DNA from 3 places in the Lentibacillus sp. JNUCC-1 genome. Region 2 is predicted to be linked to each of the others. Evidence: riboswitches for the same ligand, from Rfam matches in the RefSeq annotation. Region 2 holds a riboswitch; each other region holds the start of a gene.
The links. A riboswitch is a leader RNA that binds a small molecule or an ion and turns the genes downstream of it on or off. The one in region 2 is predicted to bind S-adenosylmethionine.
Positions count from the first base shown of each region.

Region 1: another riboswitch for S-adenosylmethionine. It lies ahead of JNUCC1_RS14005 (methionine ABC transporter ATP-binding protein); the one in region 2 lies ahead of JNUCC1_RS06525 (methionine ABC transporter ATP-binding protein).
Region 3: another riboswitch for S-adenosylmethionine. It lies ahead of metK (methionine adenosyltransferase); the one in region 2 lies ahead of JNUCC1_RS06525 (methionine ABC transporter ATP-binding protein).

Region 1 is NZ_WHOH01000003.1:700,650-706,661, forward strand. It holds gene JNUCC1_RS13980 (acyl-CoA dehydrogenase family protein) at 1-809, shown strand, start outside; gene JNUCC1_RS13985 (arsenate reductase family protein) at 919-1,281, shown strand; gene gcvH (glycine cleavage system protein GcvH) at 1,349-1,735, shown strand; gene JNUCC1_RS13995 (toprim domain-containing protein) at 1,861-2,214, shown strand; gene JNUCC1_RS14000 (thioredoxin family protein) at 2,254-2,574, shown strand; SAM riboswitch class I at 2,642-2,757, shown strand; gene JNUCC1_RS14005 (methionine ABC transporter ATP-binding protein) at 2,865-3,896, shown strand; gene JNUCC1_RS14010 (methionine ABC transporter permease) at 3,886-4,554, shown strand; gene JNUCC1_RS14015 (MetQ/NlpA family ABC transporter substrate-binding protein) at 5,301-6,012, shown strand, end outside.
Region 2 is NZ_WHOH01000001.1:1,439,180-1,445,191, forward strand. It holds gene JNUCC1_RS06510 (lactate 2-monooxygenase) at 1-823, opposite strand, end outside; gene JNUCC1_RS06515 (YcxB family protein) at 935-1,492, shown strand; gene JNUCC1_RS06520 (Lin0512 family protein) at 1,760-2,119, shown strand; SAM riboswitch class I at 2,287-2,406, shown strand; partial or broken gene JNUCC1_RS06525 (methionine ABC transporter ATP-binding protein) at 2,526-3,550, shown strand; gene JNUCC1_RS06530 (methionine ABC transporter permease) at 3,540-4,202, shown strand; gene JNUCC1_RS06535 (MetQ/NlpA family ABC transporter substrate-binding protein) at 4,226-5,089, shown strand; partial or broken gene JNUCC1_RS06540 (M20 family metallopeptidase) at 5,108-6,012, shown strand, end outside.
Region 3 is NZ_WHOH01000003.1:787,489-793,500, reverse strand. It holds partial or broken gene JNUCC1_RS14470 (gamma carbonic anhydrase) at 158-672, shown strand; gene metK (methionine adenosyltransferase) at 765-1,964, opposite strand; SAM riboswitch class I at 2,071-2,177, opposite strand; gene pckA (phosphoenolpyruvate carboxykinase (ATP)) at 2,387-3,973, shown strand; gene JNUCC1_RS14455 (ABC transporter substrate-binding protein) at 4,271-5,227, shown strand; gene JNUCC1_RS14450 (ABC transporter ATP-binding protein) at 5,240-6,012, shown strand, end outside.

The DNA of each region.
Region 1 (6,012 bases), on a different contig from region 2:
TTGGACTATTTGAGCAGCGAATGGGTTCTTTGACAGATGAGCAGATGAAAGACGGCCGTGAAGTTGCTAAAGCCATTGCGGAATATCAGATCGAATGCTCGATGAATAAATATATGGCCACTGAGCTGCTTGATTATGTTGTCGATGAAGCTGTCCAGCTTCACGGTGGCTACGGGTTTATGCAGGAATACGAAGTTGAACGCATGTATCGTGATTCCCGAATTAACCGTATTTTTGAGGGGACCAACGAAATTAACCGGCTCATCGTCCCGGGAACCTTGCTTAAGAAAGCGATGAAAGGTGAGCTTCCATTGCTTGATAAGGCACAAAATCTGCAAGAAGAGCTTATGATGATGGTGCCGGAAGAACCAGGCATAGAGCCACTTGAACAAGAAAAATATCTCCTCGGGAATGCAAAGAAAATGGTTCTTCTCGGTGCTGGGCTGGCAGCTCAGAAGTATATGCAAAAAATTGAAGACGAACAGGAAATACTTTCTAATCTTGCCGACATGACTGCGGAGGTCTACAATATGGAATCAGCCATTTTGCGGACTGAGAAAGCGTTCAGTACAACTGGCGAAGAGAAAAATACGCTAAAATTGTTATACACACAAGTTTATGTCCAAGAAGCATTCAACCGTATGGAAGCAGCAGCCAAAGAAATTCTGATTGCCGTTGAAGCAGGAGATAACTTACGTATGATGCTTTCATCATTGAGAAAGCTGACACGTCATACCCCTGTGAACGTGATTGCGAAAAAACGTGAAATTGCAGCTAAAATTATTGAAGAAGAAAGGTATCTCGTATAGTCAGTCATACATCCCCATGCACAGGTTATGTGCATGGGGATGCTTTTCGTCGAAATTACATATTGGTTTTGATATAATAAGGCTAGCTTTCAAAATCGGAGGGATGCGAATGGGCATGGTGTTTTACTGGTACCCGAATTGCAGTACATGCAGAAACGCAAAAAAATGGTTGGATGCCAACGATCTTGCGTATGAATCTGTACATATCGTCGAACAGACGCCATCGAAAGAGGAAATTCTTAAGTTGATTGAAACAAGCGGTCTGCCTGGCAAGAAATTTTTTAACACAAGCGGCAAAAAATATCGTGAGCTGGGTATGAAGGATAAAATGAAAGATTTATCCACGGACGAAATGGCAGCTTATCTTGCTTCGGATGGTATGCTCATTAAGCGTCCGATCGTCACGGACGGCACACATGTAACGGTTGGCTTCAATGAAAATGTTTTTAAAAACACATGGTTGAACCAATAACATGAAAAGTAAATTATAAACGTGTTATACTACAAGAGAATGTGTATGAACTAATGGAGGGATATTCATGAATTTACCAAAGGATTTATTATACTCAGAAGAACACGAGTGGATTAAAAAAGAGGATGGCAAGGTCAGAATCGGTATTACCGAATTTGCTCAAGATGAGCTTGGTGACATCGTTTTTGTTGAACTTCCAGAAGTAGGCGATGAACTTGAAGCAGACGAGCCATTTGGCAGCGTTGAATCTGTTAAAACCGTTTCAGAATTGTATGCACCGCTAAGTGGTAAAGTTGTGGAAGTTAACGAAGAACTCGAAGACAGCCCTGAGCTGGTTAACGAGTCCCCTTATGAGAAAGCATGGATGGTCGTAGTAGAACCTTCTGACGAATCAGAGTTCGATGACTTGCTTTCAGCTGAAGGTTATAATGAAGTCATCAGTGAGGATGACTGAGCATAGAATAAACTATAAAGGCTGGCTGGCACCTCATCGAGGCGTGCCAGCCTCTATACATTTAAAAAGAATTCGCAGGTGTAAGCAAGCGTTTTTCTTGAACGGGTAAGGAGTGCTGTGGCAAGATGACAAACATACCTGAAAAAATTATGATCGTTGAAGGTTTGACTGATAAGAAACAGGTGGAAACGGTGCTTGATGACGATGTATTAGTGGTATGCACGAATGGAACCCTCGGTGTCGAAAAGTTTGATGAAATGCTTGAAGAATATGATCTCGATCACAAAGAAGTATTCATTCTTGTGGATGAAGACGAATCCGGATTTAAACTCAGACGTCAGCTTCGGCATGAACTGCCGCATGCAGTTCATATTTATGTCTCCAGTGAATACCGTGAAGTGGCCACTACCCCGTTTGACATTCTGGCGACAGCTTTGGCAGGCCGCCATATCAATGTTAATCCTAATTTTCTTATTTGAACCATTTTTAGCGACCATGAGACACACCAATTGAACAGGATGATTGAGTTGCAGCAAATAACTGAAACGCGTCTCAAAGAAGATAGCTACCTATTGTATATTCACACCCCTTTTTGTGGAACATGCCACTTGGCAAGGACCATGCTGGAAAAAATAGAAGCTGTTCATGCTCAAGATATATTTTATGAAATGAATGCTTCTTTGTTTCCGGAATTTATGCAGGAAGCCAAAGTGGAAAGTGTCCCATGTTTCTTGATTAAACAAGGAGGAGTGGTTCAGGAAAAGGTTTACGCTTTTAAATCAACGGCAAACATTTATACGTACTTGCTCAAGTACAAACCTGAGCTTTTTGTAAAGTAGACGTTGACATCAATTAAATGTCATGCTATGATTTTATACACTTAATTAAAACTTAATGAAAATCGAACTCTTATCAAGAGCGGTGGAGGGACTGGCCCTTGGAAACCGCGGCAACCATCAGACGCATTTTTAGTCTGGTAAAGGTGCTAACTCCAGCAAAGCATAAGCTTTGAAAGATAAGAGAACGTGAAGACATATACTCACGTCTTTCTGTTCTCTTACAGAAAGACGTTTTTCTTTTGTGTTACAGTGTCCAACGCATTTGTTTGTACAGGAAGGTGAGGATGAAATTGATCTCGATTAAGGCTTTAAGCAAACAATATGATACAAAAGGTGACGGTCCAATTAAAGCAGTCGATGGCCTGACGCTCGATATATCTGAAGGAGAAATTTTTGGCATTATTGGATATAGTGGTGCGGGTAAAAGCACATTTGTCCGTCTGCTCAATCGACTGGAAGAACCGTCAAGTGGCAGTGTCACGATTGACCGTGAAGATATCACAAAAATGAGTTCTAAAGCGCTGCGAATCGCGAGGCAGGATATCGGAATGATCTTCCAGCATTTTAATTTGCTGTGGTCACGGACAGTCGAGGACAATATTGCGTTTCCGCTTGAAATAGCAGGTTACCCTAAAGCAGAACGAAAAAAGCGTGTTCAAGAACTCGTACGACTTGTCGGATTATCAGGAAGAGAATCCGCGTACCCTTCACAATTAAGTGGCGGACAGAAACAACGCGTCGGTATCGCCAGAGCGCTCGCTAATGAGCCTAAGGTGTTGCTGTGTGATGAAGCGACTTCAGCACTTGACCCTGAAACGACCGATGCCATACTCGATTTGCTTGTGGACATTAATCAGAAGTTAGGTCTTACGATTATTCTTATTACCCATGAAATGCATGTCATCCGGAAGATCTGTAATCAGGTGGCAGTTATGGAGTCTGGAAAAATAGTTGAACAAGGCGAGGTTTTGGACGTGTTTTCACATCCTGAACAAAATGTCACCAAACGGTTTGTGGCGCAGGTTATGGGCGAGGATGAGACAGAATCATTCGAACTGCTGACCGAAGACTTCCCCGAAGGCACGTTGGTCAGATTGCAGTTTGTGGGCGAAACGGCTAATAAGGCACTCATCAGTCAACTTGCCAAACAATTTCCGATTGACATTAATATCGTACAGGGAAAAATCACACAAACTAAACACGGCTCATATGGAACACTCGTTGTGCAATTGCTTGGGGAAACGGGTGAATTGGAGCAGGTTGTACAATATATAAGAAAAGAGACGGCAATTGGTGTGGAGGTGTTAAGCCATGTGGAATGAATGGTTTCCAAATATTAAGCTTGAAGATTTCATCGAAGCGACAAATGAAACATTTTACATGACGATTGTAGCCTTGATCGGAACCTTCATTTTTGGAATATTACTCGGCCTCCTTCTTTATCTTACAAGCAAAGGAGGTCTCTGGGAAAACAAATTAACCAATATGATAACAGCATCTGCAGTTAATATTTTCAGGGCTATCCCTTTTATTATTTTGATCTTGCTGCTCGTGCCGTTTTCAAAGTTCCTCATTGGGACGATGCGTGGGCCAAACGCGGCACTCCCGGCCTTGATTATTGGGGCGGCGCCGTTTTATGCGAGGCTTGTGGAAATTGCTTTGAAAGAAGTTGACAAGGGAGTCGTGGAAGCCGCACAAGCTATGGGAGCTAAAACACGAACCATTATCTTTCGCGTCCTGCTGCCGGAATCTATGCCGGCTTTGGTTTCGGGTTTAACAGTTACAGCCATTGCGCTTATTGGGTATACGGCCATGGCGGGTGTCATCGGTGCAGGTGGTCTTGGGAACTATGCCTATTATTTTGGGTTCCAGCGCCGCGATCAGGATGTTGTATTCATATGCTCAGTAGCCATTGTCATCATCGTATTCCTTTTCCAGTTTATCGGCGACTTCATTTCCAACAAACTCGATAAACGCTAAAGCAAATAAACAATATTTCCAGAGTACTGATTGTTACTAGTTATTAAGGCACAGTATAAGTAAACTGCGAACTAACTAGTTAGATCTAATTTGGGATTTTATGACTGCCACTGGCAACCGCTCGGGGAAAACACTTCGCGTCCAGCGGGCGCTGCTGAGCCTCGGGCCCACAGGACGTGGGTCATGAAGGCGTTGCGACAGGACGTCGCGGTTTTAGCCTCCCTTCCCCTATGACGACCTCCGGGGTCTCACCGAGGCTTTGCATCCCGCAGGAGTCTCCGCGTTTTCCCCCGAGCTAGGTTAGAGGGTGTAAATGTCCCAGATGAATATGTGTGCAGGGCCGTCCAAGCCACTGAACAAACATAAAGTGATTGGAGCGGAGGGAAGTCGACTCCTGCGGGAACAGCACGAGTCCGAAGACCCCACAGCGAGCGGTTTTTGCGAGCGAGGAGGCTGAGGCCGTGCCCGCGGAAAGCGACTTCCCGCAGCGGAAATCACGATGCTCTTCCGAACATATATGGTGTTTGGCTTAGCTATATCGGAAAATCACATGAAATTACTATACGAGTCGCAACCTAAAACTTCACAGGCTAGGGGTCTTAAGTTTTTTTCATTAGTTCGGAGTTTGTGTCTACTATGCGTTAGGCGTTTTAATGTGAAAGCCACGTTTTTAGAAAAGTGTTTCCGAAGCTAATGTGCATTTTAGCTTTTATATAAAAATTCATTGTAAAGAGGAGAGAAGTTATATGAAGAAGTTGGTTGTGTTTTTAGGTCTTTTACTTGTTGTATTTTTGACGGCTTGTGGGGATGGTGAGACAAATTCAAATGATGAGGGTGCTGCAAATGGGGGTTCCGATGAGGAAACGAGCATTAAGGTCGGGGCGACGAGTGTGCCGCATGCTGAGATTCTTGAAGAAGCAAAACCGATTTTAGCTGAAAAAGGTATTGAATTGAACATCCAGGAGTTTCAGGATTATGTAACGCCAAATGACGCACTGGCTGAGGGTGAAATTGATGCCAACTATTTCCAACATATCCCTTATCTTGAGCAAACAATAGCAGATACAGGATACGATTTTGATCATTTTAAAGGAATTCACATCGAACCAATGGGCATTTACTCCAAAGATTTCACGAGTCTTGACGATGTTCCAAAAGGTTCTGAAGTCATCCTCAGTAATTCAGTAGCAGATCATGCCCGTGTGCTTGCCCTTTTCGCTGAAGCCGGTTTGATTGAATTGGATGACTCTGTGGAGGCAAGTGAATACACGTTTGACGATATCACGGCCAACCCTAAAGAACTTGAATTCCTGCCTGATTATGATGCAGCATTTTTACCGGAACTGTATGAAACAGAAGATGATGTACTTGTTGTCATCAATACGAACTATGCCATAGAAGCTGGACTCAATCCACTTGAAGATGCGTTATTTATTGAAGGTGAAGAATCCCGTTATG
Region 2 (6,012 bases):
CGTGTTCGAGCGCCAACTTGGCATCATCAGGATGAATGATTCCTTTTAAAATGATCGGCAAGCTTGTGTGTTCTTTTAAAAATGCGATATCGTCCCACGTCAGACGTGCATTTCCAAATACCTGAGTCCAGTGCATAATGGCTGCCTGTGGGTCGTCTGCAGGTGACTTTTCCAACTTGGAACAAAAAGCGGGATCGGTAAAATAATTGCCGACACCTTCACCGGCCAAAAACGGTAAATACACATTTTTCAAATCATATTCACGCCAGGCCATCATCGGTGTATCCAACGTAACCACAATAGCTGAAAAGCCCGCACTCTCAGCACGTTTCAGAAAACTGGCTGTCACATCAGGGTCATTGCTCCAGTAAAGCTGGAACCATTTTTCCGCCTCCCCCATCTCTTCAGCCACTTTTTCCATAGGGACAGTTGAAGCAGAACTGGCAATGAAAGGGACGCCTAGTTCCTTGCAAGCCCGAGCTGAACCAAGTTCGCCATCGGGATGAATAATGGACTGGACCCCGATTGGAGCGTGAAGGATCGGAGTTGGATACGTGCGACCGAAAAGCTCTGTAGATAAGTCGCGGTCCTCAACGTTACGCAACATACGCTGCATAATTTTCCATTTGTTAAACGCTTTCAAATTTGCGTTCATGGTATGATGCCCACCGGCTCCGCCTGCCACATAATAATATGGTCCGTCCGTCATCTTCTCCCGTGCAAGTTGCTCCCATTCTTCATAGACAACCGGGAGTCGATCAGGATCCGGGTTTTGCATCGTCATGTATATTTCGTATTGTGTTTTGTTACCTATGTTTTTCATCACTATTTCTCCCTTCTTTTTCCAACTATTAATAATAGTATATATTTATTTTGAATATTCGTCAAAAAGATGAAGATACCCTTTTCTTGATTGTCTTAGAAAATATCGGCTATGATAACAGCAGCCCCTTATGGAAAGGACATGTATTTTATGACATTTCACTGCCACCTTGAATTTAACGACATCCTGGCACTGCAAAAGGATGTCATTCAGCATTCATATACCCACCACATTAAAAAAATGTACTACAAATGGGTGCTTGCCGTCGCGGTGTTTCTTGCGATTGTATTTCCGTTCGGGCCATCACTCACCTCTGCCATGGTCGGAGCGGTTGCAGTGGTCATTGTTTTACTGGCATTTCCTTCGCTGTACAACAAAGCAGCCTTTTCCAGATCACAAAGTCAAATGGCAAAACAAGATTACAGCAGCGTTCTTGGTCCTTGTAAGATTACGTTAACTGATACAGGGATTGAACGGGAAATCAGCGGAGATGTGACTTTTTTTGACTGGGCAGATTTTACACGGCTTGGTGAAGACGACACACATTATTTTCTGTATCAGACAGACTTAAACGGTTTGGTCTTGCCGAAAGACCCCGGTGACCTGAATGCCGAGGAAACAGCAGATTATCATGACCGCGTTCAGGCATCTGTTCAGGATGGAAAGTAATTAGGGGTAGGCTCGCACTTTTAAGCAGCGGTTTATTTCTTTGCTCATGCAGGTTATTTCTTCGCTCGGGCGGTTTTTTTCTTTGTTCATGCTGATTATTTCTTCGCTCGGGCGGTTTATTTCTCTGCTCAGGCCATTAATTTCTCTGTCCAGCATAAAATCACTTCATCGCTCATGCTAATCATTCCAATGTAGCTTCTCAGTTTGATACACGCCATTAGCGGGAATTGATTGGTATAACCTTCATTCGACAAAGGAGTGTTTATTTTGGATAAAGTGCTATTCATTCAAACGGGAACCGGTATTGATGTGCATGGTCAAGATGTAACAAAAGCGGCTGTTCGTGCTGTAGAAAATGCAATCTGGTCCAACTCCATGCCCGGGATCGAAAAAATATTGCCCGAGCAGAAATTGGACAATATGAAGGTAAACGTGCGGGTTGCTGTTCCGCTTGACAGAGAAAAACTGGACACCAAGCAAATTAAAAATGCCATCCCGTATGGCACCGTAACCGTTGATGTTACAGACGGCGGCATGGCCACATCAAGCGGAATTATGCTAGAGGATAAAAACGACGAAAATGATTTGATGTATATGGTTAACGCTGCTGTTGAGGTCGGATACTAGCAAGTGTAAAAACGGGGCCAGGCTCCAAAGTCTAAAGACTTGAAGCCTGGCCCTTAAAAATACACATTATGTCTGAATTATTTTATTTTTAAAATCCTGTTGACTTTGTCAGCTAAAATGTTTAGAGTAGCATTTAATCTCAAGAAAAAACTTAATACTATTTCATTTTCTTATCAAGAGAGACTGAGGGATGGGCCCTGTGACGTCTCGGCAACGGATTCCATATGGAAAACTGTGCCAATTCCCACAAATGCACCTGCAGCCAGCAGGCATTTGGAAGATAAGAAAGAGACGATGGTTCGGCATATACCAATGACAACGCATCCCTCTTTTTCTTATCTTTTAAGAAAAAGAGGGATTTTTTATTGGAGAGAAAGAGAGAGATTTATGAAGGGAGTTGCGTTCAGTGATTGAATTTAAAGATGTCAGCAAAACATTCAAGGTTGAAAAAAGCGAAATCCAAGCGGTCAAAGATGTCTCCTTAACCATAAACCGCGGCGAGATATACGGCATTATCGGGTTCAGCGGGGCTGGAAAATCGACATTGCTCAGACTGGTTAACATGCTGGAACGCCCGACTTCAGGCACCATTCTGATCAAAGGAGTCGATGTCGGAAAACTGCCAGCGAAGAAGCTGCGGGCAGAACGGCGTAACATCGGTATGATTTTTCAAAACTTCAACTTGTTCCTGTCGCGGACGGTTGCGGGGAATGTTGCCTATCCGCTCAAGCTTGCTGGTTGGAGTAAGGCGAAAATTACAGAACGCGTTGCCGAGCTGCTCGAATTCGTCGGGTTATCCGACAAAGCCAGACATTACCCTGATCAATTATCGGGCGGCCAAAAGCAGCGTGTCGGCATTGCACGGGCGCTTGCCACATCACCCGATATCCTGATCTGTGATGAAGCGACATCAGCTCTTGACCCGGAAACAACTAGCGACATATTAAAGCTTTTGAAAAAGGTGAACCACGATCTTGGGATCACGATTCTTCTTATCACACACGAAATGCATGTCATCCAGTCCATATGTGACAAGGTCGCGATTATGGAAAACGGTGCTGTGATCGAGCACGGACCTGTGTTTGACACATTCACCAAGCCACAGCACGCCACCACACGCCGATTTATTGGCTCTGTTCAACAGGATCTCCCGTCCAAACATATTTTGGAGGAATGGCGCTTACATAACGACGGCGCACTTTACCGGGTTGTATTCACGGGGGCAACACGAATGAACCTGTCTTGTCCTCTGTGACGAGAAAGCATGATGTCAATTTCAACATTGTCTATGGATCCGTGCAAGAACTCCAAGGAAAGTTGTTCGGGAATCTGCTGGTGTCATTTGCAGGCGACGAACAGGCTGTCAAACAGACCCTGGAGGAATTGAAAACACTGGTCAAAATTGGGGAGGTGACAGACATTGAAAGTTGATTGGACCACATTTTGGCCGCGTATCGTTGAAGCAACTGGTGAAACACTTACCATGGTTGTTGCCACACTGATCTTTGGTTCGATTATTGGTATCGGGATGGGACTCTTGCTTTTTATTACCCGGGAAAACAACATCTTGGAAAACAAATGGGTTTTTCAAGCGTTAAATATCCTTATCAACATCATCCGTCCTGTCCCATTTATCATTTTCTTGGTGGCCATTTCGCAGCTGACACGGCTTGTTGTCGGCACAACGATCGGCACAGCGGCAGCAATCTTCCCGATGACCATTGTTGCGAGTTTCTCCATTGCGAGGGTAGTCGAGAACAATCTTGTCAGCATTGACCCGGGCGTGGTTGAAGCCGCTCAGGCCATGGGTGCGAGTCCAGCCCGAATTGTATTCACCATTTTGATTCCAGAAGCACTGGGGCCACTCATCCTTGGACTTACTTTTATCTCAGTCGGCTTGATTGACTTCTCGGCTGTTGCAGGAACAGTCGGTGGTGGCGGGCTCGGTCATATCGCCATGACTTATGGTTATCAACGCTTCGACGGCAGTGTCATGCTCGTCACCGTCGTGATTCTGATTCTTATGGTTCAGCTTGCACAGTGGATTGGCAATACATTATCTAAAAAATTAATGCGTCGTTAATGACGGGAAAAGGGTTATCAAACTTGAAACGAGTTCTACTACTTGCTTTAGCAGTCTTAACTTTAAGTGTTACGGCAGCATGCTCGAGCGACACTGCAGCCAAAGACGGGGATACCGTCAAAGTGAAAGTTGGCGTTAACGGAACAGATGGTGCCCAGTGGCCGATTTTAAAAGAAAAGGCAGCGAAAGAAGGCATCGACATTGAACTGATTGAGTTTGCCGACTACACCCTACCGAACAATGCGCTTGCTCAAGGGGACATTGATATGAACGCCTTCCAGCACATTGCATTTCTTGGACAATTCGTCAAAGAAAGTGGCGAAGAAATTGTGCCAATTGGGTCCACCATGCTTGCACCGATGGGGATTTATTCGGAAAAAATCAGCGACGTCTCTGAGATCAAGGAAGGCGATAAAATCTCACTTCCAGATGATCCGTCCAACCAGGCCCGGGCACTTCGGCTGTTGGAGAGCGCTGGACTGATTACCTTGACAGATGACTTTGGCTTGTTTGGCACCCCATCAGAAATTGTTGAAAATCCATTGAACCTAGACATTATTCCGATGCAAGCCCAGCAAACTCCGCGTTCAATGCCGGATGTCGCTGCAGCAGTGATCAATAATGGGGTCGCCGGCCAGGCTGGTTTTTCCCCAGCTGAGGATCCGATTTTCAAAGAAGAAGCATCAGATGAAAGCATCCACCCTTATGTCAATATTCTAGCCGTCAGCGGTGAAGACAAAGACAACGAAACCTATAAACGCATAGCAGAGCTTTATCAGGAAGAAGCGATCGCTGAAGCCATTAAGGAAGACACCAACGGCGGTTCTTTCCTCGTCGATCTCACTCAGGAAGAACTGGATCAATCATTTGAGAACTTGAAAAAATAAATTGATGGAGGTTTTACCATGACAGAAGCAGTTAAGAATCCTATCGAAGCTTTATATGAATCTATTGAGGCACGTCGTGAGCAGTATATCGCAGCCAGTCAGGATATCCATGCTCATCCGGAAATTGGCAACGAGGAATTTTACGCGAGTGACAGATTGATTGCTTTCCTGGAAGATGCTGGCTTTCAGATAGACAAAGCCGTCGCCGGACACGAAACATCGTTCTACGCTGTAAAAGACTCCGGTCTTGACGGCCCAACTGTCGCCTTCCTGGCCGAATACGATGCCCTTCCCGGCCTCGGCCATGCATGCGGACATAACATTATCGGCACGACAAGCGTTGCCGCTGCGATTGCCTTGGCAGAGGCGCTTCCTGAAACGGGCGGCCGTGTTGTTGTTCTCGGTACACCCGCTGAAGAAGGCGGGCCCAACGGCAGTGCCAAAGGAAGCTTTGCCAAACACGGGTATCTTGAAGATGTCGACGCCGCCTCATGCTGCACCCATCAGGCAAAACATCCTTGTCAGGTGAGACGCTTGCCGTCGATCCGCTCAACTTTCATTTTTACGGCAAGCCGGCACATGCATCAGGTTCACCTGAAAAAGGCATTAATGCACTCGATGCCGTCATTCAGCTTTTTAACGGGATCAACGCCTTGCGCCAGCAGCTCCCGTCCGATGTCCGGATCCACGGCATCATCACCCATGACGGAGATGCACCAAACATCATCCCGGAATATGCCGAGGCCCGCTTTTACATCCGAGCGGAAACGTGGAAACGAACGGTTGAAACGTCGGATAAAGTGCGGGCCATCGCTGAAGGTGCCGGTCTTGCCACAGGAGCAACGGTCAAAGTCGAGCGGTTCCAAAATGAAGTTAAAGACTTTGTGCTGAATCAGGAGTTGGACTCAGTGCTCGGCGAAGAA
Region 3 (6,012 bases), on a different contig from region 2:
CATCAAATCAACTATACCAAAAGTTGAGGTGTTTTTTCATGTTAAAGTCTAAAGTCAAGCGCTATATGTCAGACCCAACGGGTCCTGATAGGCGTTGAATTCATTAAGACTTTTTTGGTGCGAAAGTTGAGTCATCATAATATGCAGGAGGATTCAAATGATAGAACCATACAAAAACACCTTTCCAAACATTCACGAAACAGCGTTCATTGCAAAAAACGCGACCATTATAGGTGATGTTCACATAGGTGAACAATCAAGCGTGTGGTTTCAAACTGTCATACGGGGAGATGTGGCACCAACAAGGATTGGGAATCGCGTCAATATACAAGATTTGACTTTAGTTCACCAGAGTCCAGACTCACCGGTAACTGTTGAAGATGATGTCACAATCGGGCATCAAGTCACATTACATGCAGCCACTATTCGTAAAAACGCACTGATTGGAATGGGATCCCTGATTCTTGATGGAGCTGAAATCGGAGAACATGCCTTTCTCGGCGCTGGAAGCTTGGTGCCGCCGGGAAAAAAGATCCCCCCAGAACCTTAGCTCTCGGCCGCCCTGCTAAAGTCGTCAGAGAATTGACTGAAGCGGATTACGAGGAAATGGAACGCATACGGAATAGTTACGTCGCACGCGCAGAATACTACAGAGCCCATACATCAATGTGAACAATAGCTTAGATCGAGGGCCTGTTGGTCAAAGGTTATATGAAATAGAAAAAAGCCTGTCCTTATATAAGGACAGGCTTTTTAAATGTATTTTATTCTTTCACAAGCGCTTGGAGTTCATCCGTCTTGTCCGTTTTTTCCCATGGAAATGTTACATCCGTCCGGCCAAAATGCCCATAAGCTGCTGTTTTTTTGAATATCGGCTGCTCGAGGTCGAGCATACGGATGATGCCTGCAGGTCTCAGATCAAAAAGCTTTCGAATAGCGTCAGCCAAGATTTCCTCTCCAACGACACCGGTTCCCATCGTATTAACAGAAATTGAAACCGGTTCAGCAACACCAATCGCATAAGCCAGTTGCACTTCACACCGTTTAGCAAGGCCTGCAGCAACAATATTCTTCGCTACATAACGTGCGGCATAGGCTGCAGAGCGATCAACTTTGGTTGCGTCTTTCCCACTAAATGCTCCGCCGCCGTGTCGTGCATAACCGCCATATGTATCTACGATGATTTTGCGCCCGGTGAGCCCTGCATCTCCCTGTGGTCCGCCAATGACGAAGCGCCCTGTCGGATTTATAAAGTACTTGGTCTGCTCGCTCAGTAAATCGGCCGGAACCACCTCATTGATTACATGTTCAAGCAAATCGGCATGAATCTGCTTAAGGGTTATGTCTTCATGATGCTGTGTGGAAATTACAATCGTATCAACATGCACAGGCTGGTCATATTCATTGTACTCAATTGTCACCTGTGTCTTGCCGTCGGGACGCAGATAATCAAGTGTTCCATCTTTTCTGACGTCAGAAAGCCGTTTGGACAATTTATGTGCAAGCGCAATAGGCATCGGCATTAATTCTTCAGTTTCATCACAGGCATAGCCGAACATTAAACCTTGATCACCCGCTCCAATAGAAGCAATCTCCTCATCGGTTAATTGGCCTTGTCTTACTTCATATGCTTGATCAACACCTCCTGCAATATCAGGTGATTGTTCATCAATTGCTGTCAGTACCGCACAGGTATCTGCATCAAAACCATATTTAGCTCGTGTGTAACCAATTTCTTTAACGGTCTGTCTGACCAATGCGGGGATATCCACATAAGTATGGGTCGTAATTTCACCAGAGACAAGAACAAGTCCGGTCGTGACGACAGTTTCACAGGCAACACGTGCCTTAGGATCTTTTTTAAGAATTTCATCAAGTATCGCATCTGAGATCTGGTCACACATCTTATCGGGATGACCTTCAGTCACAGATTCCGATGTAAATAAACGGCGATTTTTAGCCATGTGGCTAAAACCCTCCTTCTGTATGAATTACGGAACGCCTCCATCAGGGATCTATCGTACAAAAAACCTTTCCACATGAAGAGGAAAGGGTTGAGTTTGCCTTTCGCTCTTATTGTTCAAGGACAAAATCCTTGCACCAGTTAGCACCTGTTCACAATCGTGATGGTTGCCGGGCTTCATCGGGTCAGTCCCTCCGCCAACTCTGAATAAGAGGTTATCCGTTCGTTCTTTATGCTATCGAAAGCTGACAGGAGTGTCAACTTTTTTCGACGGTATTCACATTGTTGATTTTTTTGTATAAAATGGAATATTAGTATGGACTATATCGTGTAATGTGTTATACTAATATCAGAATTTCTGGTTTGTGTCTGTATGTTATAATTATTCACATACAATTACCTAAAAAGGCAGGTTTTGAATTCATGGAAACAGTAGAGTCTTTAAGGCTTGAGCAATTGCTTAATCATAACACGCTGCATAAGAATGCATCTGTGTCACACCTGATTGAAAAGATTCTTGAACGCAAAGAAGGTATCCTGACCGCTACTGGAGCAGTACGTGCAACAACCGGGAAATATACAGGACGCTCACCCAAAGACAAATTTATCGTTAAAGATGAAACAACCGAAGAGCTTGTCAATTGGGGCCCGGTTAACCAGCCGATTGATGAAGCTTCCTTCGATCAGCTTTACAATAAAGTAACCGATCATCTGCAGAAACAGAATGAATTGTTTTCTTTTAAAGGGTTTGCAGGTGCTGACCAAAAATACAGATTGCCCATTACAGTTATTAATGAGTATGCCTGGCATAATTTATTTGCCCGTCAGCTATTTATTGTACCATCTCAAGAAGAATATGACGAGCATAAAACAGAGTTCACGGTTATTTCCGCCCCTTCCTTTACAGCTGATCCTGTAGTCGACGGAACAAATTCAGAAACCTTCATCATCATTTCATTTAAACGAAAAGTGGTGTTAATCGGGGGTACTGAATATGCAGGAGAAATAAAGAAGTCTATTTTTTCAGTTATGAATTATATTCTCCCACAAAAAAATGTTATGCCGATGCATTGCTCAGCCAATGTTGGAAAAGAAGGTGATGTTGCCCTGTTCTTCGGACTCTCAGGAACCGGTAAAACAACCCTTTCCGCCGATCCATACCGTCGTTTGATCGGTGATGATGAACACGGATGGAGTCCAAATGGTGTCTTTAACATCGAGGGAGGCTGTTATGCCAAATGCATCAACCTCTCCCCCGAAAAGGAACCACAAATTCATCAGGCGATTCGTTTCGGAACGGTTCTGGAAAATGTTGTGCTCAACGACAAAACCAGATTGCCGGATTATGACAATACGTCCATGACTGAAAACACACGCGCCGCCTATCCACTTGAGAATATAGATAACATTGTCACACCAAGTGTTGCAGGTCACCCAAATGCGATTATTTTCCTGACAGCAGACGCTTCCGGCACATTGCCGCCCATCAGCAGACTGACCAAAGAGCAGGCGATGTATCACTTTTTAAGCGGGTACACAAGTAAACTTGCTGGAACAGAGCGCGGTGTTACAGAACCAGAAGCAACGTTTTCAACATGTTTCGGATCACCATTTTTACCACTTGCCCCATCCACCTATGCTGAAATGCTGGGTGAAAAAATTGATCAATACAATTCAAGTGTTTTCCTCGTAAACACAGGCTGGACTGGTGGACCTTATGGCATTGGGAAACGGATGAAGCTTTCTTATACCCGCGCAATGGTGCATGCAGCACTTGAAGGAGAACTGAATTCTGTTGAAGTCGTCCAGGATGACGTTTTTGGTCTGGAAATACCAATGCACGTCCCTGGTGTTCCAGATGAGGTACTCATTCCGAAAGATACCTGGTCAGATCCAAAAGCTTACGATGCCCAAGCGAAAGAACTAGCTCGGAAATTCCATGAAAACTTTAAACAGTTTAAGCATGCTGGAAACGACATCGCTCAAGCAGGGCCTATTTACAGGCCTTAACCCAACGACCTCATCCCAAGAGGGTTTTATATAATTAGCATTAACCAGCCCCGGGCCGCACAATTCGGCCCGGGGCTGGTTTTATTTATAGAACAAGCGTTATAACCACAGCTTTCAGTATGTACCCTGCTCACCTTTTCAATGTCCAACCCCCATATCATAAACAAGGTGCTTAAGCTTTTGTAGCATATAGGCGTTCACACATTTTTCACCCTCACATAAACTATCCTGACAAACAAAACCAAGCTGAAAGGATTGGATAACGTGAAGAAAGGAATAAAATATATCCTTTTATTAATGACTGCGCTGTTTATTTTGGCAAGCTGTCAGACACAAGAAAACACCTCCATCACAATCGCTGAAGTCACACGATCAATTTTCTATGCACCGCAGTATGTTGCCTTAGAAAAAGGATTTTTTGAAGAAGAAGGACTCGATGTTGAACTGCAAACAACCTGGGGCGGGGATAAAACAATGACGACACTTCTATCCGGAGGGGCTGATGTCGCTTTGGTCGGCTCTGAAACGTCCGTATATGTTTACGGACAAAACCCGAAAGATTTCGCCGTTAATTTCGCACAGGTGACACAAACCGATGGTACATTTTTGGTTGCAAAGGAAGAAAAGCCTAACTTCTCCTGGGATGATTTAAAGAACAGCACCTTTTTAGGTCAGCGTAAAGGGGGAATGCCGCAAATGGTCGGAGAATATGTGCTGAAGCAGCATAATATTGACCCCCACCAGGATCTCGACTTAAGACAGAACATCGATTTCGCCAACATCCCGGGTGCCTTTGTTTCGGGGGACGCTGAATATGTCCAGTTGTTTGAACCGACTGCGAGTGTGTTTGAAAAAGAAGGCAAAGGACACGTCATCGCCTCGTTTGGAGAGCAATCTGGGAAAGTGCCTTACACAGTTTTCATGGCAAAAGAAAGCTTTCTTGAAGACAATAGCGCCCATGCAGAAGCTTTTACACGTGCTGTTTACAAAGCACAACAATGGGTGGAAGAAAACAGTCCAGAAGAAATCGCTAAGGTTATCCAGCCTTACTTTGAAGATACCGAACTGGATATGATTGCATCTTCTGTAGAACGTTACAAAAAACAAGGTTCTTTTGCTACAGATCCAATTCTAGATGAAGAAGAATGGGATAATCTCAAAGCGATTATGGATGAAGCAGGTGAATTACCAGAGGAAGCTCCATATGATGTTCTAGTTAATACAGAGATTGCAAAAGAGGTTATGGACGATTAAGGAGGGAATTATGTGGCTTTTTTAGAACTTGATCACGTCTCTCACCATTACTTTTCCAAAACAGACTACACGAAAGCACTGCAAGATATTACCTTTGCTGCTGACGAAGGTGAATTTGTAGCATTGCTTGGGCCAAGCGGCTGCGGCAAATCCACAATCTTATCAATCATATCCGGCATCATTTCACAAACGGAAGGCCATGTCCGTCTAAATGAGGCACCAATCCAGGATTCATCTATGGCTATTGGCTATATGTTACAGCAAGATTATCTGTTCCCTTGGAAAACCATCATAGAAAACGTGTGCATGGGCCCCAAGATCGCAGGAACAAAAACGACGGAGACCGTGGAAAAAGCCAGACATTTGTTGCAGGAGGTCGGGCTTCCCGATATTGAAGCTGCCTATCCTGATTCGCTATCTGGAGGAATGCGGCAAAGAGTGGCCCTTGTTCGAACGCTTTTAACTGATCCAAAGATCCTCTTATTGGATGAACCCTTCTCCGCTCTAGATTATTTAACTAAACTAAAGCTGGAAAATCTGGTTTCAAAAATGTTAAAAGACTATCATAAAACTGCTTTACTTGTCACACATGATATTGGTGAAGCCATTTCCATGAGCGACCGTATTCTGATCATGGATGCAAATCCAGGACGGATCTCGAAGTCTTTTGAAGTTCCAATTGAACTACGTAATGAAGATCCCTTTCTTGTTCGCAGGCACCCAAAGTATCAAGTGTTGTTTGATAAAGTATGGGACGAATTAAATAATGAGGATGCCATGTCATA